DNA from 3 places in the Enterococcus sp. CR-Ec1 genome. Region 2 is predicted to be linked to each of the others. Evidence: predicted binding sites of a transcription regulator. Region 2 holds the regulator's gene; each other region holds the start of a gene.

Region 1 (8,444 bases), 820 kb from region 2:
ATGTGTCGACGATCGGTCTCCAGCTTGGTTTCCCCTGGCCCTCTCGTTCCGATTCCGCCCCCCAGCCGAGACATGTTCTTTCCTTGCCCTATCAAACGTGGAAGCAAATAATCCAGCTGCGCCAATTCTACTTGCAGCTTTCCTTCTTTGGAACGGGCACGCATCGCAAAAATATCGAGGATCAGCTGGACGCGATCAATCACTGGCACTTCTAGCGCATCACCGATCAACTGGCTTTGCCTTGGTGTCAATTCATGATTGAAGATCACTAGATCTGCTTCATGTGCTTCTGCAAACTGCTGCAATTCCGCAACTTTCCCCTTGCCAATCACGGTTTGTCGATCGACTTGCTGCCGTTTTTGCACCAGTGAAAAAACAACTTCACCATTGGCGGTTTTTGTTAAGCTTTTCAATTCTTTCATTGACGAATCAAAATGAAGATAGTTTTTCTCCGTTTCTACTCCGACAAGAATCACACGTTCTTGGCTCATCTTTTCTCCTCCAACCATTGGTTGATTTCTGTTTCAAGGGTACGTTGTTCTTCAGGTTGTCTCACTAAATCAATCCATCGGGGCTGTGCTCGGTTATTGAACCACGTCAGCTGCCGCTTGGCATAGCGGCGTGAGTTTTGCTTGATTTGCTCAATTGTTTCATCCAATGTGGCCTGCCCGTGAAAATAGGGCAAAAATTCCTTGTAGCCGATCCCTTTGGCGGCTTGCGTTTCTGGATACTGCAAAACAGCTTTTGCTTCTTCGATCAAACCTTGATCCATCATTAAGTCCACTCGCTGATTGATTCGCTGGTATAACAATTCTCGCTCAGTGGTTAAACCGATCATGAAGAAATCGTACAAAACTTGCGGTGTTTCTTTTGGTGCAGCAATACTTTCGCCAGTCATTTCAAAAACCTCCAACGCACGAATCACTTTCCGCTCATTGTTGTAGTGGATCTTCGCTGCTGCCAAGGGATCGACCGCCTGCAGCTTTTGCCATAGAGCTTCTTTGCCGATGGCTGCTGCTTCTTGTTCATAGCGCTGACGAATCGTTGAGTCGCCTTCTTCTGCCCCTAAACGAAAGTCATACAAAAGCGCTTGGATGTATAGCCCTGTCCCCCCCACAATGATCGGCAGTTTTCCTTGCTGCTGGATCGTCTCAATGGCCTCACGCCCCATTTGCTGGAAATCAGCCGCAGAATACGTTTCCGTCATTGCACGAATATCGATCAAATGATGAGGAATCCCTGCCATTTCTTCCTTCGTCACTTTGGCGGTACCGATATCTAATTGTCGATAAATTTGCATGGAATCCCCGCTGATGATCTCCCCATGGTATTTTTGAGCTAATTGGATACTCAAGGCGGTTTTACCGACTGCGGTCGGTCCCACGATCACTAAGACTTTTTTCATCCTTTTGTTTCCTCGCGGACCTGCTGCACAATTGCCCGAGCGTTTTCTGGAAAATCGGTGATGATCCCGGTCAACCCCAAAGCCAAGCAGGTGCGAATCGCCGCTTCTTCATTGACAGTCCACGGACGGATCGCAATCGGAAAATCAGTCAAGACCGTTGCTGTCTCTTGGACCCAGCGATAGGCCGGATGAATTCCTTCGATATACGGTCGGATGAGCGCCAACGGTGGTTTGTCTTCCCCGCGTCCCATAATAAAATCAAGGATCGCATCCGGTTCGATCGCATGCATCCGATCCAAAGTCTCGATATTAAAGGAACAATACCAATGAGTAAAAGGCCATTCTTGGCTATTCAATAAATCGGATACTTTGGCTTCGATTTCTTCATACTCATAATGATCGGTTTTTAATTCGATCGTCAAAATGCCACGATAATTCTTCGCTGCAAGTAAATCCAACACTTCTTTTAGCGTGGGGACTTTGGCGGCTTGGAATTCCTCAGAAAACCAGCTGCCGGCATTGAGTTCTTTTAGTTCAGCAACCGTCAGGTCACAGATCCGACCTTTGCCGTTGGTCGTTCGATCAACCGTTTCATCATGCATGACGATCAAGCCGCCATCTTTTGATAGATGTACATCTAACTCAATGATATCAGCTTTGACCCGCACCGCTTCCGCGAATGCCGGTAGCGTGTTTTCAGGTCGGTTGCCGCTACTCCCGCGGTGGGCAACGATTTGTACCATCATTCTTTCACTCCATTCTCACTCTTTATTTTACCATGGAATCTGCTAGAACCAAAAAGCCTCTGTTTGTTTTGATCCTTTTAAGGGGACAGCGCTTTGTTTCGGTCAAAGAAAAACACTCTTACTATGATCGCAGTAAGAGTGTGTGTGATCAGTTGAAAAAGTGCAATCGTCGATACTATGGTTTGGTTACCTTAACCAAGGCGACCGACTGACCAGAAGAATCAAATCGTTTTTGAAAAATAGGTCAACGGTTCGCTCGTCATGTTTTTCATTTGGTTTTTACGCTCATTGACCATTTCAACCAATTGATCAAGGAAATTTTCCATAATGATCCGACCGCCTTTATACGTATACCCACCGATCTTAACGGTTTCCTCTGGCGACAAAATCACCCGACGTGTCCCGATTTTTTTGAAAAATTCTTCCAAGAAAAAATTCGGTAGATAAAAACTGTTTTGCGCCGCAAAAGATTGTAGATAGGCAAAATCATCGATGGTGATATAACAGTCGTCAAAGGCATCAAAGCTGACATACTCATCCATCAGCATGACCCGTTTTTGTAGAATCTCACTGATTTTTTGATTCAATAAAACCAGCGTTTCGATTTCTTTGACTTTATGCTCCAACAAACGGCGTTGTTTTTCTTTTTGTTCCTCATACCGTATGCGTAAATTAAAAATGATGGTTACTAACAATGCGCCCACTAAGACGCCAATCAAACCTGCTATTGCTACTGCCATTCTTCGATCCTTCCTCATTCCTTTTTTAATATTGTATCATATTTGAAAGTTTCGCAAAAAAGATAACGAACTTTTTATTTGACCTTTCTTGACCTAATCGGTATACTATCTCTTAGATATTGCGAAAACTTTATGCTAAACTATATCTATAACGATTTTTAGGAGGACTATCACTATGAATTTAATTCCTACTGTCATTGAACAATCATCTCGCGGTGAAAGAGCGTATGACATCTATTCTCGTCTATTAAAAGACCGGATCATTATGTTGAGTGGTCAAGTAACCGATGACTTAGCAAACTCGATCATTGCTCAGCTTTTATTCTTAGACGCGCAAGATTCTGAAAAAGACATCTACTTGTACATCAACTCGCCTGGCGGAAGCGTTACTGCTGGTCTAGCGATCTTTGATACCATGAACTTTATCAAAGCCGATGTCCAAACCATCGTTATGGGGATGGCTGCTTCTATGGGTTCATTCTTATTGACCGCTGGTGAAAAAGGCAAACGCTTTGCGTTACCAAATGCCGAAATCATGATTCACCAACCATTAGGTGGCGCACAAGGTCAAGCAACTGAGATTGAAATTGCTGCCCGCCACATTTTGGCAACCCGCGAACGTCTGAACAAAATCTTGTCAGAACGTACTGGTCAACCAATCGAAGTGATTGAACGCGATACCGATCGCGACAACTTCATGACCGCACAAGAAGCCAAAGACTACGGCTTGATCGACGAGATCATGGAATCAAACAAATTGAAATAAGCTTGCATAAAAAGGTGTACGAAGCAATTCGTACACCTTTTTGCGTCTTTTGGTTCATCGTCAGACTTCGCCATATTGGCCTTGTTGGTAAGCATGCCCATTTTCCACGTAATGCGTGATGTTTGCCTGATTTTTGGCGATCTCTTCTTCTGTCAACGGGCGGATCACTCGTGCCGGACGACCAAACGCCAACACATTAGGAGGAATGACGGTTCCTTCCGTCACTAACGAACCGGCACCTAACAAACTATTTTCGCCGATCACGGCATGATTCAAAACGATCGAGCTCATGCCGACCAGCGCCCCTTTTTTGATGGTACAGCCATGGAGCATACACTGATGCCCAACAGTCACATCGTCTTCAACGATCGTCGGGGCATCGTGATCAACGTGGATGATCGTTCCATCTTGAATATTGGTACGCGCGCCGATTTCGATTCGATTGGCATCGCCTCGAATCACTGCTTGAAACCAGACCGTACTATCTTTTCCTAGAGTCACGTTTCCTACGATCGTCGCATTTTTTGCCACAAAACAAGGTGTCGCTTGCGGCGAGGCGGGCGAAACTGTTTTTTGGGTTTCATTCCCTGATTGTTCTTTGTCCATCAACTTCTCCTTCCAATCCATAAACGGATCTGCGCTTTCTTTTTTCACTATAGCACCACCCTTGCTACAATGCAAAAAGAGCGCCAGTCAGACTGGACGCTCTTTTCGGCTTACTCGGCTTCTTCTGAAAATTGACTTTGATACAGTTGGCTATAAAAGCCGCCAGCTGCCAACAAGGTCTCGTGATTGCCTTTTTCAATGATCGACCCTTGATCCATCACTAAGATCAGATCTGCTTCACGAATCGTTGACAAACGATGGGCGATCACAAAGCTGGTACGACCTTCCATCACTTTATCCATTGCTTTTTGAATCAGCGCTTCTAAGCGGGTATCTACCGAACTGGTGGCTTCATCGAGAATCAAAATCTTCGGATCAGAGATGACTGCCCGGGCGATGGTCAACAATTGTTTTTGTCCCAAGGAGACATTATCACCTTCAGAATTGATGATCATCTCGTAGCCATCTGGCATCGTACGAATGAAGTGATCGACATTGGCGGTTTTCGCTGCATCAACGACTTCATAATCGGTGGCATCTAATTTCCCAAAGCGAATGTTATCGCCGATCGTGCCTTCATACAGCCACGCATCTTGTAAAACCATCCCAAACAGTGAGCGGACATCGTGACGTTCCATCTTTTTCGTGTCGATGCCGTCGATCTTGATAGCCCCTTCATTGACATCATAAAAACGCATCAACAAATTGATCAAGGTCGTTTTCCCAGCACCTGTTGGTCCAACGATCGCCACAGTTTGCCCAGCTTTGACTTCAAAGTTCAAGTCTTTGATCAATGGTTTTTTCGGATCATAGGCAAAGCCGACATGTTCAAAGGTCACGTCACCTCTGATTTGTTCCGGTAATTGGATATCGGTTCGATTGACTGGCTCTTCTTCCTCATCTAAGATTTCAAAGACCCGTTTTGCTGCTGCTGAGGCACTTTGCAAGACGGAAGACAACTGGGTAATGTTCCCCATTGGCTGACTGACTTGCCAAATGTATTGAATGAACGCTTGCAGCTGACCAACAACGATCACGCCGCTGATCACGTAAAAACTACCCATGACTGCCATTGCGATATAGGTAAAGTAAGCGGTCATTTGCACCAGTGGCATCATCAATCCTGACACAAAGGCAGAACGAAAGCCGTAATAGCGCAACTGGTGGTTAACGTTTTTAAACCCTTCAAGTGTTTGCTTTTCCCGTCCATACACTTTCAACACACTGAATCCAGTCATGTTTTCTTGTACGTAGCCGTTCAGATCTCCTAACGCATTTTGCATGCCTTGGAAGTCCTTTTGCGACTTTTTGACGATTGTGCGAGAAATCAATAAGGAGGCTGGGATCATGATCAATGAAACCAATGCCATGTAAGTATTGATATAAAACATCATAGAAACCGCCATAATGATTCCTAAGAAGGCATTGACGATCCCGATCAAGGCTTGCTGCATCGCACCGCTGACGGCATCCACGTCATTGGTCACCCTTGACAGGATATTCCCTTGCTGGTTGCGGTCGAAGTAAGAAACGGGCAGACGATTGATTTTTTCTTCAATGTCTTGCCGCAAATCTCGCATCGCAGATTGGACAACGTTGGTGATCAGCAGCCCTGACATCAATTGTGAGAAACAGTAACCGACACCAACGACTGCGATCCAGATCAAGCAAAGGATCACGTAATCAAAATTAACGCCTTCGCCTGCAGCGATGTTGCGGCTGATCTCTGTCGTCGGCAATCCAGAAACATACGGCATTGCCGCATTGAAGCCGACGGTTGCAACTGTAAACAGCAAGACTAGGATAAATTGTACTTTGTATGGTTTGATGTAAGCACCTAACCGTTTTAAAGAAGAGATTGCTTTCATTGTGCCAACTCCTCCTCTGATAATTGTGACGCCGCAATGTCGTAGTATACTGGACAAGTTTGCAGCAGTTCTTTGTGGGTACCGATCCCAACCACATCGCCTTCATTCAAGACGACGATCTTATCTGCATTCATGATCGTTCCTACTCGTTGAGCAACGATCAAAACGGTCGATTCTGTGGTTTCTTTTTTCAAGCGTGCCCGCAATTTTGCATCCGTTTGGTAATCCAATGCAGAAAAACTATCATCAAAAATATAGATCTCTGGTTGGCGGATCACCGCACGGGCAATCGCTAGGCGTTGTTTTTGTCCGCCAGAGAAGTTGGTTCCGCCTTCTGCCAAGTGAGCATCAAAGCCATCTGGTGTGCGAGAAATGAAATCTGCCGCTTGCGCAATCTCGGCTGCTCGTTCCAGCTCTGCTTGCGTGGCATCTTCTTTGCCATAGCGTAGGTTTTCTGCGATCGTCCCTGTAAATAGCAACGCTTTTTGAGGGATAAACCCGATCTTGTTGCGCAACGTCGTTAAGCTGTAATCCCGAACGTCAACACCATCCACCAAGACGTGGCCTTCACTGACGTCGTAAAAACGCGGAATTAATTGGATCAAGGTCGATTTCCCGCTCCCGGTACTACCGATAAACGCCACGGTTTCCCCTGGTGAAGCGGTAAAGCTAACATTACGGATCACTGGACTTTGAGCATGTCCTGGATAAGCAAAGGTAACATTTTTGAATTCCAAGAAGCCTTTCGTCTTAGTTTCTGTCACTGGCTGTTCTGGCTCTTTGATTTCAGAAGTCGCATCTAACGCTTCTTGGATTCGACGAGCAGAAACCGCCGCTCGTGGATACATCGTAAAGACAGTCGCAAACAGCATGAAAGAAAACAGCGCATGGAAGATGTATTCGATAAATGCAATCAAGTCACCGACCTGCAGTTGCCCTTGATCGATTTGAATACTTCCCGTCCAAATAATCAAGATCATCACGATATTGAATAAGAAGAAAAAGCCTGGTTGTGCCGTTGCCATCAAGCGAAACAAGCTGCGAGAACTAGAAGCATAGGCTTGGTTGACTTTGCCAAAGCGTTTTTCTTCAAATTTTTCATTGACGAAGGCACGGATCACTCGTAAACCAGAGAGATTTTCCCGCAAGATGCCATTGATTTTATCTAGATTGGCTTGTTGTTTAGTGGATAAGGGTTCCGAGATTTTGGCAATGGCGATGACGGCCATCAGCAATATCGGCAATGCCCCCAAAACATACAACCCTAGTTGTGTACTTGTCCGCATGACCATGTACAAGCTGACCACAAACATCATGGGTGTCATTAAACCTGTCCGTAAGATGCTTTGCATAAACAGCATGATTTGATACGCATCATTGGTCACACGGGTGATCAATGATGAAACCCCGATTTTTTCATATTCGGTATGTGAATAGCCTTGGACTTTTTCAAAAAGATCGTCACGAATATCTGCCACAATGTTAGTGGTGATACGTGACGTGAAATAGCCTAACAAAATGTTCATCGTGATCCCCACAATGGTGATCGCGATCATCGCCGCACCCATTTTCCATATGTAGTCGCGATCACCAGCGGCGATCCCTTTGTCGATCATTCTTGCCAATAACGTCGGCAAACCTAATTCAATCAAAATAAAACCAAAAACACAGATGAAATTAAAAACCAGCAGTTTCTTGTTTCTCATCGTGTAGTGCCACATTAATTTCAAAAAATCCCCTCCTTTTTTACTTCATTACTTCTACTATAGCATAGGAATATTCTTATTGTAATGCACTTTCAACGAAAAAAAGCAAACTTCAGCGATAGTCCTTTCATTTTCTTTCAGTAAGCCTTTTCAAAATGACGTGTTTCTATACTTATTCGTTTTTCTGTGATAAACTAGGGATACTTGTAGTGGAACGACTTACAAACCCGGTGAATTTTTTATGACGACATTTGGAAAGCAAAGACGAGGCTTTCTCTTTTTTCTCACAACGATTGTCTGAAAAAAGCATGCAGCGGCTCTCGAAGCCTTCTTTTCAGGTCACTTTATTCGGACCTCGATTTTGTGATGCAGCGAATTCATCAACCAAATAGACTACTGCGAAAAGCAGATAAAGGAGAAAAGATATGATTTACAAAATTTATTACCAAGAAACAAAAGACCGCAACCCAAAGAGAGAACAAACCCACTCTTTGTACATTGAAGCAGACGATGCAGTGATCGCACGCCGTCTGGTTGAACAAAATACCCCATACAACATCGAGTTCGTTCAAGAACTAGATGAAAAACATTTAGCTTACGAAAAAGA
Region 2 (8,444 bases):
GATTCCTGATTCTTGGTACATCTCCACGAGATTATCCGCAAGCATCTTGTCAAAGGTTCGTAATGGCCGCTCTTTGCGGTACGCCCAAGCCACTTGGCTGCCCAGCTGTTGGCTGACCCCGCTGATTTCGGCTGCGATGTAGCCTGCCCCTAAGACGACCATACGCTTTGGTGCTTCTCGCAACGCAAAAAAACCATTCGAGTCAATGGCGTACTCACCGCCGGGAATATTCATCGCGCTAGGTTTTCCACCGGTGGCAATCAAAATGTTTGCTGCATGGTAGTTTTCCCCATTGACGGTAACCGTGTGGTTATCCACAAACTGTGCATAACCGTGGATAACTTCTACATTATTGCTATCTAAGCCTTTTTGATAGGCTGTGTGTAAAAAATCAATGTATTTTTCACGGTTATCCACAAGCTCAGTAAAATTAAATTTATCCACATGTGGATAAATGCCGTAGCTAGTTGCGTCCCGCTTGATCATTTCTAACATCTCACTGGCTTGCCACATGACTTTTTTCGGCACACAGCCGACATTGACACAGGTGCCGCCTAATTCATTGCCTTCGATCAATAATACTTTGGCGCCGTGCATTCCTGCTCGATTGGCTGAGGCGATCCCGCCGCTGCCGCCGCCAATTACTATGTAGTCGTATGTTTCCATATTTGTTGTTTCCTCCTTAAGATTGTCTATGTTCTCATCGATCCTTTTTGGCTGGATTGATTCAACAAAAAAAGCCGAGAGAAACTCTCGACCTTATTTTTTCTTCCGAATCATGTCTCCGACTTCCACCGGTTCTTTGACCGGCATCGTCAGCAGCATCATAGGATTTGGTGCACGATCGATGGATTCACCGTCTTCATTATACATGACTTCGACGGTTTGGTGAAAGTGATGGAATCCGGGACCGTAAAATTCGATTTCATCGCCGACGGAAAAGTGGTTCCGTTGCCGGATCGTAGCTGTTTTCGTTGCCGGATCATATGCCATGACTTCCCCAATAAACTTGTATTGTGGAATTTTCCGACGTGGACCAAACAACTGCTCATTTTCACTCGGGGTATCATAGTAAAAGCCTGACGCAAGCTCGCGCTGCGCAACTTTCCACAGTTCATCGATCCATTCTTGTTTGCAGACATAGTTCTCTGGATCGGCCATGTAACTGTCCACGGCTGCTTTATAAACGTTCGCCACGGTTGAAACATAGTGGATCGATTTCATGCGGCCTTCGATTTTGAAACTATCCACGCCGTTTTCAATCAGATCAGGGATATGTTCAATCATCGACATATCCACGGCACTCATGGAGAATTCTTCTTCCACTGTCCCATTCTTGGTCAAACTGTTTCGTTCCGTTGCAAACGGCATGTCAAACAGATCATATTTCCAACGGCAAGATTGCGAACAGCCGCCGCGATTAGCGTCTCGCATCGACATATGATTGGACAAAGTACAACGGCCAGAATACGAAATACACATGGCGCCATGAATAAAGGCTTCGATCTCCACGCTGGTATTTTTGCGGATCTCAGCGACTTCCTCCATCGACACTTCCCGAGCGAGGACGACCCGTTCTAGGCCTTCTTCTCGCCAAAATTCCAACGTTTCATAGTTCGTGGCACTGGCTTGGGTGGACAAATGGATCGGTAGACCCGGCGCTTCTGTTGCGCAGATCTGGATCAAAGCTGGATCAGAAACAATCACGGCCGAAATACCGACATCTCGCAATTCCCGAAAGAACTCCCCTGCACCTTCTTGATTGCCCTCATGAGTCACCATGTTGGCTGCTACATAGACTTTTGCGTTGTGGGCTTTGGCAAAAGCTACCCCTTCCGCCATTTCTTCATAGGTAAAGTTTCCCGCGCGACTCCGTAGGCCATAGGCATTGCCGCCGATATAGACAGCGTCAGCGCCATAGTGGATCGCTGTTTTTAATTTTTCTAACGTACCAGCTGGTGCTAACACTTCTGGTCGTTTCAATGCTTGTTTAACGGTCATTTGTTCTTGCTCCTTACTTGATATCGTCAGGATCGATGGCATAAAATCCAGTGTCTAACCCACGTTCTGCCGGATGAAGTTGGGCAACTTGTTCACTGAGCACAGCAGCTTGCTCTGCTTGCCACTCCCCACTTTCTACAAGGGTCTTGGCTTGGGCAAACAGTTTAGCAATTGCCACAAAGGCTGCCCCTCGTGTATAGATTCCGTCCAACTTCCAGGTTTGAAAGCCTGTTTCGGCTAATTCCGCCAGCTGCAGCAGCAAATTAATGTCGTTATTGGCAAAAATGTGCGTACCGTGGCTATCTTCATAAATGGAATAGTGGGTTTCTTCTTTTTTCGGTTCGGATAAAAACAACCCACGATCGTGGTTCTTTTCTTCCGATTGTTGGGTATAGTTATAATAATTTTGTAAAAGCGGACGCTTCGATTGGTGAATGCAGGTCGCACCATAAACCAATACTTCCACAGGAATATTTAGTTGCGGGGCCATGATTTTCATTTCCTCGAAAGGAACTTCTCGCGCTAAAACGGCTGCCCTTGCCCCTTTTTGTCCCCAAAAATTGATTTGACGAGCGCTTGTTACTAAGGTTTCCCCTGCATAGATAAATGGCAAGGCACATTCTGGATTTTGCTTCATGCGGTAAATGATCCCAGGATCTCCGAGAGCGATTTGATCGGCTTGATTGGTCTTCAGAAATGCTAGGTATTCTGGAATCAGCTTCATTTTTTCTGGGTGCATGATGCCATTGACCGCGATCGTCACTTTCTTTCCAGCTTCGTGGGCCATGTCGATCAGTCTGATTTGCTCTTCACGAGAAAAAGAGGCCGGTAGGCGCAGCCCAAATGTCTCTTCTCCAAAAAACAATGTATCAACATAAGGGATCAGCTGCTGTGCTTGCTCGATCGATTCCACCGTGGCGATAATCTCAACCATAATACTCCTCCTTTTTTCAACTCATTCATAGTATCACACAGCAGGATTCTTTCCAAGAGGTCTAGTTACTCTTTTTTTCACGAATAGCGCTTTATTCATTAATCAACCATTGACATAAAGCTTTTTATAAGGATATTTTTTTGTGAATCATCAATCATAATCAGTGGAGACTTCTTGATCACTACTAGACATAACAAGACAAAAAAGCGGCGTTCCTATGGATGCCGATTGCTCGACCATAGAAACGCCACTGCCGTTATTGGCTCGACTTAAACTTGTTGCAAGACCCGTGCTTGTCCCTCTTTGACATTGAGGGTAATCGATCCTTTGGAAGCACCGATCGTCACTTTGTCACCTAAATGAATTTGTCCTGATAGGAGTGCTTCACTTAAACGGTCTTCGACTTCTTTTTGCAAGGCCCGACGAATCGGCCGTGCCCCATATTCTGGATCAAAACCAGCTTTACCGATCACATCAATGGCAGATGGCGTGATCTTCAATTGGATGTCTTGGTTGCCTAATCGTTTGATGATCGCTTTGCTCATGATCTTCACGATCTCGTGGATCTCCCCTTCACCTAAGGATTGGAAGACCACTGTTTCATCCACACGGTTCAAGAACTCTGGACGGAAGGCTTTTTTCAGCTCTTCTAAGATCCGTTTTTGCATCGCTTGGTGATCTTTCGTTAAATCAGTGACATTAAACCCAACGCTTTTTTCTTCGCGGATTTGTTGGGCACCGATATTAGAGGTCATGATCAAAATCGTGTTGCGGAAATCGACCTTCCGACCTTTGGCATCCGTCAAATGACCATCATCTAGCACTTGCAAGAGGATATTGAAGACATCGGGATGGGCTTTTTCCACCTCGTCCAATAAGATGACGGAGTATGGTTTTGAACGGATTTTTTCCGTCAATTGCCCACCTTCATCGTAGCCGACATAGCCTGGCGGTGAACCGATCAAACGGCTCGTGCTGTATTTTTCCATAAATTCGGACATATCGACACGAACCAAGGCATCTTCACTACCAAACATCGCTTCTGCTAAGGCTTTGGCAAGCTCGGTTTTCCCGACACCGGTCGGGCCTAAGAACATGAAGGAACCAATTGGACGGTTCGGATCTTTCAACCCACTGCGGGCGCGGCGGATCGAACGAGCGACTGCCTTGACTGCTTCTTCTTGGCCAACTACCCGTTGATGCAAAATCTTTTCAAGATCCAACAAGCGTTCGCTTTCTTTTTTCTCCATCTGCTGCAAAGGTACGCCGGTCCATTGGGAAACGACCGTAGCAACATCTTCTGCAGTAACACTATCGGCATAGCCTGATGCTTCTTTGACTTCCATAAACGCTACTTCCGTCAGCTGTTGGGTCAATTTCTTTTCCTTGATCCGTAAACGAGCTGCTGCTTCAAAATCTTGCTGACGAATAGCGGCTTCTTTTTCTTCGATCAAGTTGGCGATCTCGTTTTGCAGATCTGCCAATTCTGAACTTTCATCGGTTTTGTCTAAACGCACTTTGGCAGCTGATTCATCCATCAAATCGATGGCTTTATCTGGTAATTGGCGCGAATTGATGTAACGCACGGACAGTTGCACAGCGGCGTGTAACGCATCATCAGAAATTTCCACCCCATGATGTTCTTCATAACGAGGACGCAAGCCCCGTAAAATTTCTTCCGCTTCTTCTGGTGTCGGTTCGTCGACTTGCACCCGGGCAAAACGGCGTTCTAATGCAGAATCTTTTTCAATGTATTTTTGGTACTCATCTAGTGTCGTGGCACCGATGGTTTGCAATTCCCCACGGGCTAAGGCTGGTTTCAGAATATTCGAGGCATCAATCGCCCCTTCTGCTCCGCCGGCCCCAATTAGTGTATGCAATTCATCAATGAATAAGATGATTTGACCATCTTGATAGATCTCATCAATGATTTTTTTCATTCGGTCTTCAAATTCCCCACGGTATTTCGTTCCGGCAACTAAAGCCCCCATGTCCAGCATCATCAAGCGTTTGTTTTGCATGTCTTCTGGGACTTCCCCATTGATGATTTTTTGGGCTAAGCCTTCGGCGATCGCGGTTTTCCCAACACCAGGTTCCCCCACGAGAACAGGGTTGTTTTTGGTCCGACGGCTAAGGATCTGGATCAGGCGTTTGACTTCTTTGGCACGACCGACAACAGGATCCAACCGTTTTTCACGGGCTAATTTGGTCAAATCACGGGCTAAGGAATCCAAGGTCGGTGTTCCTTGCTGCGCTTTGGCTTGGGCTGGACGACGACGACCAGCACTTCCGTTGGTTTTGCTTTCATTGAAGCCCATTTTTTTCTTCAAAAGCTGACGCATTTTCGCGAGACTCAAGCCGAGATTCAGCATGATTCGAGAAGCCAAAATGTCTTCGTCTCTTAATAAGCCTAATAATAGGTGTTCGGTACCAATTTGTGGTGCCCCTAAGCGTTTGGCTTCATCCCCTGCATAAGCAAATGTATGTTTTGCTCGTGGTGAATACGCGAGATAGGCGTTTTCTGGGTATTGACGGACAGTGCCATACCCTGTTAAATGTTCGATTTCTTCACGAATATCATTTTCTGTGATATTCATTTCCCGCAAGGTTTTGCCGGCAATCCCGTTTTGTTCAATGACCAATGCCAATAGAATATGTTCAGAACCTACTGCTTGGTGCTTAAAGTATTTTGCTTCTTCTTGGGCGATAGCCAAAACGGCTTTCGCGCGTTGGGTGAATAATTCATCCATCTCTTTCACTTCCTGTCTTCGTAACTTAATCGTTCTAGAATTGCATGGAGCAAATCAGCTCGTGTTCTATTTTCATAAGGAGAACGTCCTAGAACTGCTTTCGCGATGACGGTCAATAATAAGTTGCCTTCTCGCTTGGACAGGATTCCTTCCTCATAAAGTTTCTGGATTATTGCATACGCATCTTTTTCCGAGATGGTTTCATCGAATAGTTGATTCATTTCTTTTAAGTAGTGGTGGCTGTCCGTGATTTTGACTTTTTCGATCCGAATATAGCCGCCCCCGCCGCGTTTGCTTTCAACCGCATAGCCTCTTTGAACGGTGAAGCGGGTATTGATCACGTAGTTTATTTGTGAGGGCACGCAGTTGAACAAATTTGCCATTTCCGCGCGACGAATCTCAATGGTTTCACTATCTTCAAGAATTTTCTTCAAATATGCTTCAATCAAATCGGAAGTATTGTGATGACTCAATTCATTCCCTCCCTTGACTAATTCTGACCTTCATTATACCCAATTTTTGAATCCTTGGAAAGATGTACGCTTGCACAAATGGCAGGACTAAAGGAAATTTTAAAGACACCTGTGCCTCACTATAAGGTTTAGAAACAAAAACAAGCAGCTGGACGGGGAACAAAAAGAGAATTCTTTGGTCCCCGAAGGCTGCTTGGTTAATGTATTTGGTTTTAGCTAGTTTCTAATCACTTTCTGAGCTACTTTCACTCGTAGCGCTTGAATCAGAGGAATCATCTGAACTACTGCTTGGCGTCGATGAGGACGAATCATCTGGTTCAGGTCCTCTAGAGATCGTGACCGTTACAGTAGAGCCAACTTCGACGGAGGTTCCAGCACCTGGAGAGACACGGACAACATGTCCAGCTGGTACCGAGTCATTATAGCCGTCCTCTTCCTCAAAAGTTGAGTCCAATCCCGCTTCATTCAAGTCTGCTTCTGCATCGGCTTGGCTTTTCCCAACGATTCTTGGTACATTGACCATTTCCTGCCCACTGCTGACCGTCAAAGTGATGGTCGTTTGAGAAGTCACCACCGTTTCACCTGTTGCGGGTGCTTGGGCGATGATCGTGCCTGATGGTTGACTGCTGGATTGATAGTTCACTTCGATCTGTGATCGGTCGACACCGCGAGAAGTCAATGCTGCTCGTGCATCTGCCTCTGTCATGCCATAATAGTTGTCCATTGCGAAGCTATCTGGTCCGGAGCTGACCTTAAAGGTGATTTCGTCTTCTGCTGGGGAAACTTCCCGCCCTGCTGCTGGTGATTGACTGATAATATCCCCTTCATCGACATCATCTGACGACTCTAGCTCTTCTTTGATTCTGTCTTCATCAAAGCCCAAATCGATCAACTCTTTTTTGACATCATCAAAGGAGCGGCCTTCATAGTCATCAAGGGTGATTTTCTTCGTTCCGCTACTGATGTAGAGGGTCACGACGGAATTCTTTTTGACTTCATTGCCTTCTGGCGGATCGGTCTTGACGACATTGCCTGCTTCGACTTCATCGTCTTCGATTTCTTCTACCTCGTCTGCCACTTGCAAGCCAGCGGCTTCCAGTTCGGCCCGAGCGGCCGCTTCTGTCTGGCCGTTGACTTCAGGAATCGCTACATCCCCCCGACCACCGCCGAATAGGAAGTAACTGCCTATACCTAGCAGTGCGATCACCATAATGACCGGCAGCAGCAGCCAGCGTTTGCGTTTTTTCTTTTTCGGTTTCGCTGATTCTTCGGCTTGATCCGCAGCCGTTTCTGCCACGGGATCTTCCACTGGCGGCGTTTCAACTTGGGCTGCTTCTACAGGGGTCATCACTCTCGTTTCATCCATCAGGGCATGAGGTTCCCATCTCGGTTCATTGAGTCGGTCAGGTGACAATACAGTATCAAGATCCGCTCGCATTTCATCGGCAGTTTTGTACCGATCCGCCGGTTCTTTAGCGGTTGCCTTCAATACGACGTTTTCCAACGATTGCGGAACATTTTTGTCATAGATCCGAATCGAAGGGATCTCATCTTGGAAATGTTTCAAGGCGATCGTTACGGCTGATTCGCCATCAAAAGGTACTTTGCCGGTTAAAATTTCATAGAGAATGATCCCAATCGCATAAATATCTGATTGATTGGTCGCCATACTGCCTCGTGCTTGTTCTGGTGAAAGATAATGCACCGAGCCTAGCATCGAGTTGGTTTGGGTGATCGATGTTTCTGATAGGGCGATCGCGATCCCAAAATCGGTGATTTTCACCACGCCGTCTTCATTGATCAGCACATTCTGGGGCTTGAGGTCCCGGTGAATGATGCGGTGTTGATGGGCCAGCGCTACCGCTGATAAGATTTGTTGGATGATATCAACGATCTGCAAATAAGGTACTGGATAGTGCGTTTGGATATAGCGCTTGAGATCCATCCCTTTGACATATTCCATCACCAAAAACTGCATGCCGTCTTCTTCGCCGACATCATAAACGGTTACGATGTTGGGATGAACCAGCTCAGTCGCCGCCAATGCTTCTCGTTGAAAGCGCCGAATCGCACTTTGGTCGTTTTGGAAGTCAAAACGAAGCACTTTGATTGCCACTTCACGGTCTAAGATCAAGTCATGCGCCAAAAACACATTTGCCATTCCGCCGCTGCCGATATTGCCGATGATTTTGTATCGGCCGTTTATCTTCTTCCCAATTTCGATCATGGGCGCTCTCCTCCAACTTTAATCAATAATACCGTGATATTGTCGACACCGCCGCGTTC
Region 3 (8,444 bases), 1.6 Mb from region 2:
GAAGGAAAGAAGAACAGATCAGCCGCTGAATATGCCCCTTCGATGATGTCTCCTTTGATATAGCCGGGAAACAGCACATTTTCTGGATGGTCTTCATTGACAAGGTCGCGAATCTGCTTAGGAATCGTCATCATTGGTGTATGACCAAACCAGATAAACGTATATTCAGGCAATTGTCTAGCTATCTCTACAAAATCAAGAATGCCTTTTCGTTCAAAAAACAAGCCGACCGATATAATGACTTTTTGATCAGGTAAAAGCTGAAAATACTCACGAAAGGCTTTTTCTTTCTCATGATCCGGCTGATATTTGTCAAGATCGATCCCGTTTGAGATCGCTTCGATCGGCACTTGGATACCATACCCTTCCAAAAGTTCTTTCGAATAAGGGGTCGGGGTGATCAATTGATCGGCTCTGGAATAAAGATTGATCAAATATTTTTTATATAATGGCGAAAGCTGATTTGAACCGATAAATGAATTCCGAAAATCCTCTTCTGTAGAATGGGCATGGTAAATCACTTTTTTTCCTTGTCTTTTGGCTTTATTGACCATATGCATACTATTGATTCCATACGTGTTGATGTGAAGAATGTCATAATCCTCATCATTTTTATCAAGAGTAAAAGGAATCCCGACAGATGTCAGCGCTCGTTGCTGATGGGCCAATGCGCGACCGATACCTGATTTAGCTAATAATTTTTCTCCTTCAAAATAAAGAAGTACTTTCAAAGATGATTCCTCCTTGGAAATGCTTATATCTGATATTAGTATACCATAGGCGATCGCAGAGATACTCCTACCATGGTCCTAGATTTTGTTCCCCATTTAACCATGATACGGGAAAAACTCAGGGAATCATAGCTTAATTCCAAGATATGACAAAACTGTTCGTTTTCTGAAAAAAGTAGTAAGTTGTTGCAAGTCAAATCAAACAAAATGTCTTCTTAAAACAAAAAAAGGCAACAAGCAAAAATTGCTTGTTGCCTAGAAATGATTATTTTACATACTGTTCGATTAACTCTACAACTTCTTCCATTGTATCGCAATCTTCTAAAGCACGTTTTGCTAATTCTTGCATGTCAGTGGTTGACAAACGTTTCATTAAGCTACGTGTTTTCAGAACAGATGTTGCACTCATTGAGAACTCATCTAAGCCCATACCTACAAGAAGTGGCACAGCAGTTTGATCGCCGGCCATTTCTCCACACATACCAGCCCATTTGCCTTCAGCATGCGCTGAATCGATCACGTTTTTGATCAAGCGTAAGATGGATGGGTTGTATGGTTGGTACAAGTAAGACACGCGTTCATTCATGCGGTCTGCAGCCATTGTGTATTGGATCAAGTCATTGGTACCAATACTGAAGAAGTCAACTTCCTTCGCAAACTTGTCTGCTAAGACAGCTGCTGCTGGAATTTCGATCATGATTCCGACTTGGATCTCGTTAGAAATCTCAACGCCTTCGTCAATCAATTTTTGACGCTCTTCTTCATACATTTTCTTCGCTGTACGGAACTCTTTCAATGTTGCCACCATTGGGAACATAATACGTAAGTTACCATGAGCAGAAGCACGTAACAACGCACGAAGTTGGGTACGGAACATGTCGTCCCCAAGTTCAGACAAGCTGATACGCAATGCACGATAGCCTAAGAAAGGATTCATTTCATGAGGCAATTTTAAGTAAGGAAGTTCTTTATCGCCACCGATATCCATTGTGCGGACAACCACTGGTTTTCCAGCCATTCCTTCTAGAACTGCTTTATACGCTTTATATTGGTCTTCTTCTGTTGGGAAATCAGGAGAATCCATGTACAAGAATTCAGTCCGGTATAAACCGACTGCTTCTGCACCATTGTTGTGGACACCTTCTAAATCTTTTGGTGTACCAATGTTCGCAGCTAATTCAAAGTGCTTACCATCAGCCGTAACTGTTTCAGCATCTTTTAATTTTTCCCACTCTGCTTTTTGATCTGCGTAGGCTTTCCCAGCTTCAACAAATTCAGCCGCTTGGTCATCTGTCGGGTTGACGATAACGTCACCGATAATGCCGTTAACAGCTAAGATGTCGCCCGCTTTCACTTTTGCAGTGATCTCCATCGTTCCAACGATTGCTGGGATTTCAAGAGAACGTGCCATGATTGCGGAATGAGAAGTACGTCCACCGATATCTGTTACAAAAGCTTTAACAAAGTTGCGGTCTAATTGTGCGGTATCACTTGGTGTCAAGTCATGCGCAACAACGACTACTTCTTCGTTGATCATTGAAGGATTAGGCAAAGTCACATTCAACAAATGCGCCAAGATACGTTTAGCAACATCTTTGATGTCAGCTGCCCGTTCTTGCATGTAAGCATTGTCATCCATTGCTTCAAACATACCAATATACATGTCAGTAACTTCTTTCAATGCAGCTTCTGCATTGACTTTGTTATCTGTCACGTTTTGTTTGATTTGACCGATCATCTCAGGATCTGAAAGAACCATTAAATGAGCATCAAATACTTGTGCTTCTGCTTCACCTAAAGTTTGCGCTGCTTTGTCGCGGATTTGTTGTAATTCCGCTGTTGACTTCGCTAACGCATCATCTAAGCGTGCTTCCTCTGCTGCAGTATCTTCAACTGATACTTTTGAAAAAGATAAATCAGGTTGTACTAACAGGTAGGCTTTCGCAACGGCTACACCATCACTAGCAGCAATTCCTTTTAGCATCTCAACCATTATTCAGACAAACCTTCTTTTTTCATTGTTTCTACGATTGCAGCGATTGCATCTGCTTCGTCAGCACCTTCAGCAGTGATAGTTACATCAGAACCTTGGCCAACACCTAATGACATTACGCCCATGATTGATTTAAGGTTTACTGATTTACCTTTGTACTCTAAGTTGATATCAGAGTTGAATTTGCTTGCTGTTTGAACCAATAATGTAGCTGGACGTGCGTGAATCCCTGTCTCAGCAACTACGTGAAAATCTTTCTTTTCCATATTGATCAATCTCCTTTATGATACGTTTTTTTGTGTGAAGGCAAAATTTCCATGCATGCAATGATACCCGAAAAAAATCGCCCTTTCAACTGTTAAGATTACCATTTTTTTCCTCGATAGACAACCGTTTTCTCTTAAATAAACGATTGAAATAAATGTCCTATTTATTTTCTTGCACGTAACGGTAGATGATCTTCCCATTTAACCCCGCTTCTCCGACAAAAGAAGACCGGTCTTCCAACTGGAGCCAGACATCTCTAAACGCCAGAAATTCCGGCTGTTGGACAATCAATTCTTGGATCTCTCCATTACGTAAACGTACTACTTCTGCAGCAAAATCTCTGTTCTCCAACGTCTATTCTCACCTCTTTCTTTCTATTATATAGGAATTACTTTTTATTTAAAAGACCGCTTCTATAAGTGAAATCGAAGGGAAAATTTTTAAAGGTAAAATTCTTGCAGTCTGACAAAAAGTTAGTATAATAGAATTATGGTCAGTAAAGGTCAATAACACATTACCTTGAAGGTGACCGTTACTTTGCCCACAGCCCCTTTTCTTTTACAAGCAATCAAATGCGCCGTAAAATAGGGTTGTTGGAACAAATATGAAAGGTCGTGAATCTATGCTTTGTCAAAATTGCGGCAAAAATGAAGCTTCAATTCATTTATATGCCAATGTCAATGGTCAAAGAAAACAACTCGATTATTGTCAAAGTTGTTACCAAAAAATAAAAGCACAATCTGGGAATGCTGCAGCTGCAATGGCACAAGATCCTTTTGGATTTGGCAATCTTGATGATTTATTCCGTCAAATGTCTCGTCAAATGCAGCAAGGAAATCCCCCTTATGAACAAACCCCACCGACACAAACTGGCGGTAACGGTTTTGTTGGCGGGCAACCACCACGCAATAACCAAGCGCCTGCGGGTCTGCTGGGAGAATATGGCATCAATATCACTCAAATGGCTCGTGATGGTGAAGTCGATCCAGTGGTCGGTCGTGATTCAGAAATCAAACGCGTGATCGAGATCCTTAATCGCCGAACCAAGAATAATCCTGTATTGATTGGTGAACCTGGGGTTGGGAAAACTGCCGTTGTTGAAGGGTTAGCCCAAAAAATCGTTGATGGTGATGTGCCACAAAAATTGATGGAAAAAGAAGTTATTCGTTTGGACGTTGCGTCGCTTGTTCAAGGCACAGGTATTCGTGGCCAATTTGAAGAACGCATCCAAAAATTGATCGAAGAAATCAAGCAAGCGGAAAATGTGATCTTGTTTATCGATGAAGTCCATGAAATCGTTGGCGCTGGTGCAGCCGGCGACGGAAATATGGATGCTGGAAACATCTTAAAACCAGCTCTTGCCCGTGGAGAACTACAAATGGTCGGAGCAACGACGTTAAATGAATACCGCATTATCGAAAAAGACGCCGCTTTAGAACGGCGTTTGCAACCAGTACGTGTGGATGAACCTTCTGTGGAAGAAACCATTCGTATTTTAAAAGGCCTACAACCGCGTTATGAAGATTACCATCATGTGAAATATACGGATGAAGCGATCGCAGCTGCCGCTACCCTTTCTAACCGTTACATTCAAGATCGATTCTTGCCTGATAAAGCGATCGATCTGCTAGATGAAACAGGTTCGAAGAAAAACTTGACGATCCAAATCGTTGATCCAAAAACGATCGAAAAGAAATTACAAGAAGCGGAAGAACAAAAACAAGCTGCCTCTCGAGAAGAAGATTTTGAAAAAGCTGCTTACTATCGCGATCAAATCAACAAGCTTCAAAAAATGAAAGAACGTCAAATCAGCGAAGAAGAAACGCCTGTCATCACCGAAAAAGACATGGAACAAATCGTTGAAGAACGGACAAATATCCCTGTTGGGGAATTAAAAGAAAAAGAACAAACCCAGTTGAGGAATCTTGCGGATGACTTGAAAGCTAAAGTTATTGGTCAAGACGAAGCAATCGACAAAGTTGCAAAAGCGATCCGCAGAAATCGGGTCGGTTTAGGCAAACAAAACCGTCCGATCGGCTCTTTCCTATTCGTCGGTCCAACCGGTGTCGGGAAAACCGAATTAGCAAAACAATTAGCTTATGAAATGTTTGGTTCTGAAGAATCAATGATTCGTTTCGACATGTCAGAATACATGGAGAAACACAGTGTATCCAAATTGATTGGTTCTCCTCCAGGCTATGTTGGCTATGAAGAAGCAGGTCAATTGACTGAAAAAGTTCGTCGGAATCCTTACAGCTTGATTCTATTAGATGAAGTAGAAAAAGCCCATCCTGATGTATTGCATATGTTCTTGCAAATTCTCGATGATGGTCGCTTGACCGATGCTCAAGGACGTACCGTCAGCTTTAAGGACACCTTGATCATCATGACAAGTAATGCCGGAACCGGCAAAGTTGAAGCTAACGTTGGCTTCGGTGCGGCGCGTGAAGGTATCACTCGTTCCGTTTTGAATCAATTGAATAATTACTTTACACCAGAGTTTCTCAACCGCTTTGACGGCATCATCGAATTTAAAGCTTTAAGCAAGGAAAACTTGTTATCGATCGTGTCTCTCATGCTGCATGAAGTCAATCAAACCCTTAGCCAACAAAAACTGCATATCGACGTTCCACAAGACGTGCAAGAAAAATTGGTGGATCTTGGTTACAGTGCAACGATGGGGGCTCGCCCATTGCGTAGAACCATCCAAGATCAAATCGAAGACGGCATTGCAGAATTTTATCTTGAGCATCCACAAGTACATCAACTAAAAGCACAATTAGAAGATGCAGATAAAATCATTGTGACCTCCGCTGAGTCCCCTGCACCTCTTGAAGAAGCCAATCCGGCTTCTGAAGAAGAAGCATCGGAAACAAACGAGTAACAAGCTGCCAAAACGTGTAACGAAACGTTTCCTTTGCCAGACAACCATGTTTTGCCAAAAAATTGGGTAATTCCGAGTTGTCTGGCTTTTCTTTTGAAAAAAAACGCCCTATAATGTTATTAATAAATACATAGAATGTGAGGTGAGTCTGGTGAAATTAATCAATGTTACGAACAGCCATTCTCGACTAGTATTGAATCAACTTGAAAATACCGACGCGGAACTTGTAAAGGTTTACACAGCCGGAGATACAACCGTGATCTTTACCTCAGCGCCGAACCACAATGAAATTTTGCTGATCAATAAAAAAAGAACTATTCGCCCGACGGAAGTTGAAGAAATCAAAAATTACTTCTTGAAAAAATTACCTGATGGCTCTTATGATCCTGCAACGATCTCTGTGATCCAAATGCCCGAAGTGGTGGAAATCTCCATCAAAAAAACGTTATCCTCATCACGTTAGCTTTGCCTGATCACGGGTTTAAAAAATATCTATAAAAGGTGACTGTCGCAGCCCTCTTTTATAGATATCTTTTTTTGTCTTCTCTCTTCCTTCTATTGGTTAGTACTTCGACCAACGATACCTGATGTTCAAGTAAAAAAAGAGAGCCATACGCTCTCTTTTCAAGTATATTTATTAGAAATCATCGACTGGATCATCACATTTAGATTGTGCCAATCCTTGGTACTATGAACATTGCCAAAAAATGTGAATTTCTGCGACTCATTATGGATTAGCACGCCATCAGAAACCAATATATCTGAGTCTCCTAAATTCGAACTAAAGTGAATCACATTTTCATTGTAAATTTTCAACAGTTTGTTTTTAATGACCGGAATATATTCTGGATGGTTCAAAAGAGAAATACCAATGCGAATCGGTTCCTCTTCCTGGATAGGTAAATAAGACGCTGTGATCTGAGCGATTTTCCTTAAGAAGAGGGCTTCTTTTTCTATTACAAACGAATGGCGCTGCAAGGCAGCTGCAATCAGCTCTTCCACCTCTAATACTCGTTCGTTCGTAGAGGACAAATCTTCAGTAGACACAAAACTATCCAAAAAGAGATGAAGACAGCCCCATGTATTCATCACTAATTCATAGGTAATGAATTCTTCGATCTCTTTAGAAAGATTATACTTTTGCGACAAGACAGCTACAACATCGGCAGAAAATTCGACCAGCGGATTTCCTAAAAGATTTCTCAGCTTTTGGCCCAAAAGTAGTTTTTCTTGATCCGAGATCGTTTCAGGTATGAAAAGAAAAACCCAGAAATGATAAAAAATCTGTTCTTTCTCAATATCTTGCTGACTTCTGATCGGCAGCAGCTTGATCACTTGCTTTTCCCCATCTAGTTGCTTGATTTGCTCATAAATAGTGATGGAAGCATCGTCTAACTCATTGACAATATAGCCTCTCAACACCGCATTTTCAATGATTGAAAACATAATGTCGTGCTTCACTTTTGTGGTTTTTAACGGCTCATATTCTTTAGCTGCTAATTCAACGCTGGCACGGGTTCGCTGATTGATGTATACATTACAAGCCATGATCTCAACTAAATAATGGTACATCCTCACACACGGCTCTGCCCCTGTCAAATCAATGGAATCTGTATTGTTATTGATAGTAATCGGAACATTTTGGATAACCAGCATTTTCTTAAGATAGCTGATCAATTTATAACAATAAGAAATACTAAAAATCAATTCTTCCGAGATGTCCACCATACGGGTCTTTCTTTTTCTTAACAAATAGGATAATAGACGATAATAAGGAGATTCTAAGAAATATTTTTTCTTTAGATTCACAAAAATATGCAGGCTTTGTTCTTCATTTAATTCTCGTGACAAATAAACAGTTCTCTTTTTCAGCAAAAAAATTGACTCGTCAAAAGTCGTAAACTCTCTCATATCTTCGGCGATTTCATTGATCAATATTTTCACCTGATACAAAGATTTGTTTGTCGTTTCACATATTTTATCGAGAGACAGCTGCTTCTCCAAAATGATATTTCTAACAACAGTTAATTTATCTACCTGTTTTTTGGTTAAATAAAACCTATACAATTTTTCTATATACTCCAAAATTTTTTACCCGCCTTATTTAAAAAGTATCCCAGTATCCAATTATAGTAAAATAAACTTAAATTCAAGCCTCTTTTTTCATTAAACGGACAATTTTAATAAAAACTTCAGAAAAATCCCCTCTTCTTTAAAACAGTACGGGTGAGAAAAACTTGTGAAACGATTCTTATTTTTTGTAACATAAAAGTGTTGGAAACCATGAAAAAGAACCTGTGAATTAGCTGTTTCCATAAACTTAGAAAAAATTCGTATTCTTTCATTGATTGGTAAGTGACTTGGAGAGTAAAATCATTTTCTAGCTGGACAAACTTCTTTGAGGAATCAAGTTCATTTCAAAGAGCTTGTAATAAAATATCTTCTCTTTTTAGCCAGCAATCTTTGTATTCATAAATGTTGATGATCGACAATTCATCACTCATTTGATTGATTGACCGCATGATTTCTTCATCATCCGAATCAACATTGCCAATGACATGCAAATCAT

What was found. The regulator CtsR, encoded in region 2, represses protease genes until heat stress. The targets are predictions, from matches to a motif close to TTGGTCAAAAAAGGTCAAANA.
Region 1: a site for CtsR is predicted at 2,967-2,987, ahead of clpP (ATP-dependent Clp endopeptidase proteolytic subunit ClpP). Genes of this name have one in related genera too.
Region 3: a site for CtsR is predicted at 3,481-3,501, ahead of CXM95_RS10355 (ATP-dependent Clp protease ATP-binding subunit). Genes of this name have one in related genera too.

The regions. Positions count from the first base shown of each region.
Region 1 is NZ_CP025223.1:743,848-752,291, reverse strand. It holds gene hflX (GTPase HflX) at 1-491, opposite strand, end outside; gene miaA (tRNA (adenosine(37)-N6)-dimethylallyltransferase MiaA) at 488-1,405, opposite strand; gene CXM95_RS03570 (glycerophosphodiester phosphodiesterase) at 1,402-2,151, opposite strand; gene CXM95_RS03560 (hypothetical protein) at 2,373-2,891, opposite strand; gene clpP (ATP-dependent Clp endopeptidase proteolytic subunit ClpP) at 3,067-3,657, shown strand; gene CXM95_RS03550 (gamma carbonic anhydrase family protein) at 3,718-4,311, opposite strand; gene CXM95_RS03545 (ABC transporter ATP-binding protein) at 4,374-6,131, opposite strand; gene CXM95_RS03540 (ABC transporter ATP-binding protein) at 6,128-7,861, opposite strand; gene CXM95_RS03535 (DNA-directed RNA polymerase subunit epsilon) at 8,263-8,444, shown strand, end outside.
Region 2 is NZ_CP025223.1:3,739,167-3,747,610, forward strand. It holds gene gor (glutathione-disulfide reductase) at 1-666, opposite strand, end outside; gene CXM95_RS17940 (peptidase U32 family protein) at 760-2,001, opposite strand; gene CXM95_RS17945 (peptidase U32 family protein) at 2,015-2,935, opposite strand; gene CXM95_RS17950 (ATP-dependent Clp protease ATP-binding subunit) at 3,205-5,685, opposite strand; gene CXM95_RS17955 (CtsR family transcriptional regulator) at 5,691-6,158, opposite strand; gene pknB (Stk1 family PASTA domain-containing Ser/Thr kinase) at 6,382-8,385, opposite strand; gene CXM95_RS17965 (Stp1/IreP family PP2C-type Ser/Thr phosphatase) at 8,382-8,444, opposite strand, start outside.
Region 3 is NZ_CP025223.1:2,130,051-2,138,494, forward strand. It holds gene CXM95_RS10330 (glycosyltransferase) at 1-731, opposite strand, end outside; gene ptsP (phosphoenolpyruvate--protein phosphotransferase) at 997-2,724, opposite strand; gene CXM95_RS10340 (phosphocarrier protein HPr) at 2,724-2,990, opposite strand; gene CXM95_RS10350 (hypothetical protein) at 3,151-3,342, opposite strand; gene CXM95_RS10355 (ATP-dependent Clp protease ATP-binding subunit) at 3,614-5,875, shown strand; gene CXM95_RS10360 (DUF1827 family protein) at 6,027-6,338, shown strand; gene CXM95_RS10365 (helix-turn-helix domain-containing protein) at 6,500-7,819, opposite strand; gene CXM95_RS10370 (hypothetical protein) at 8,293-8,444, opposite strand, start outside.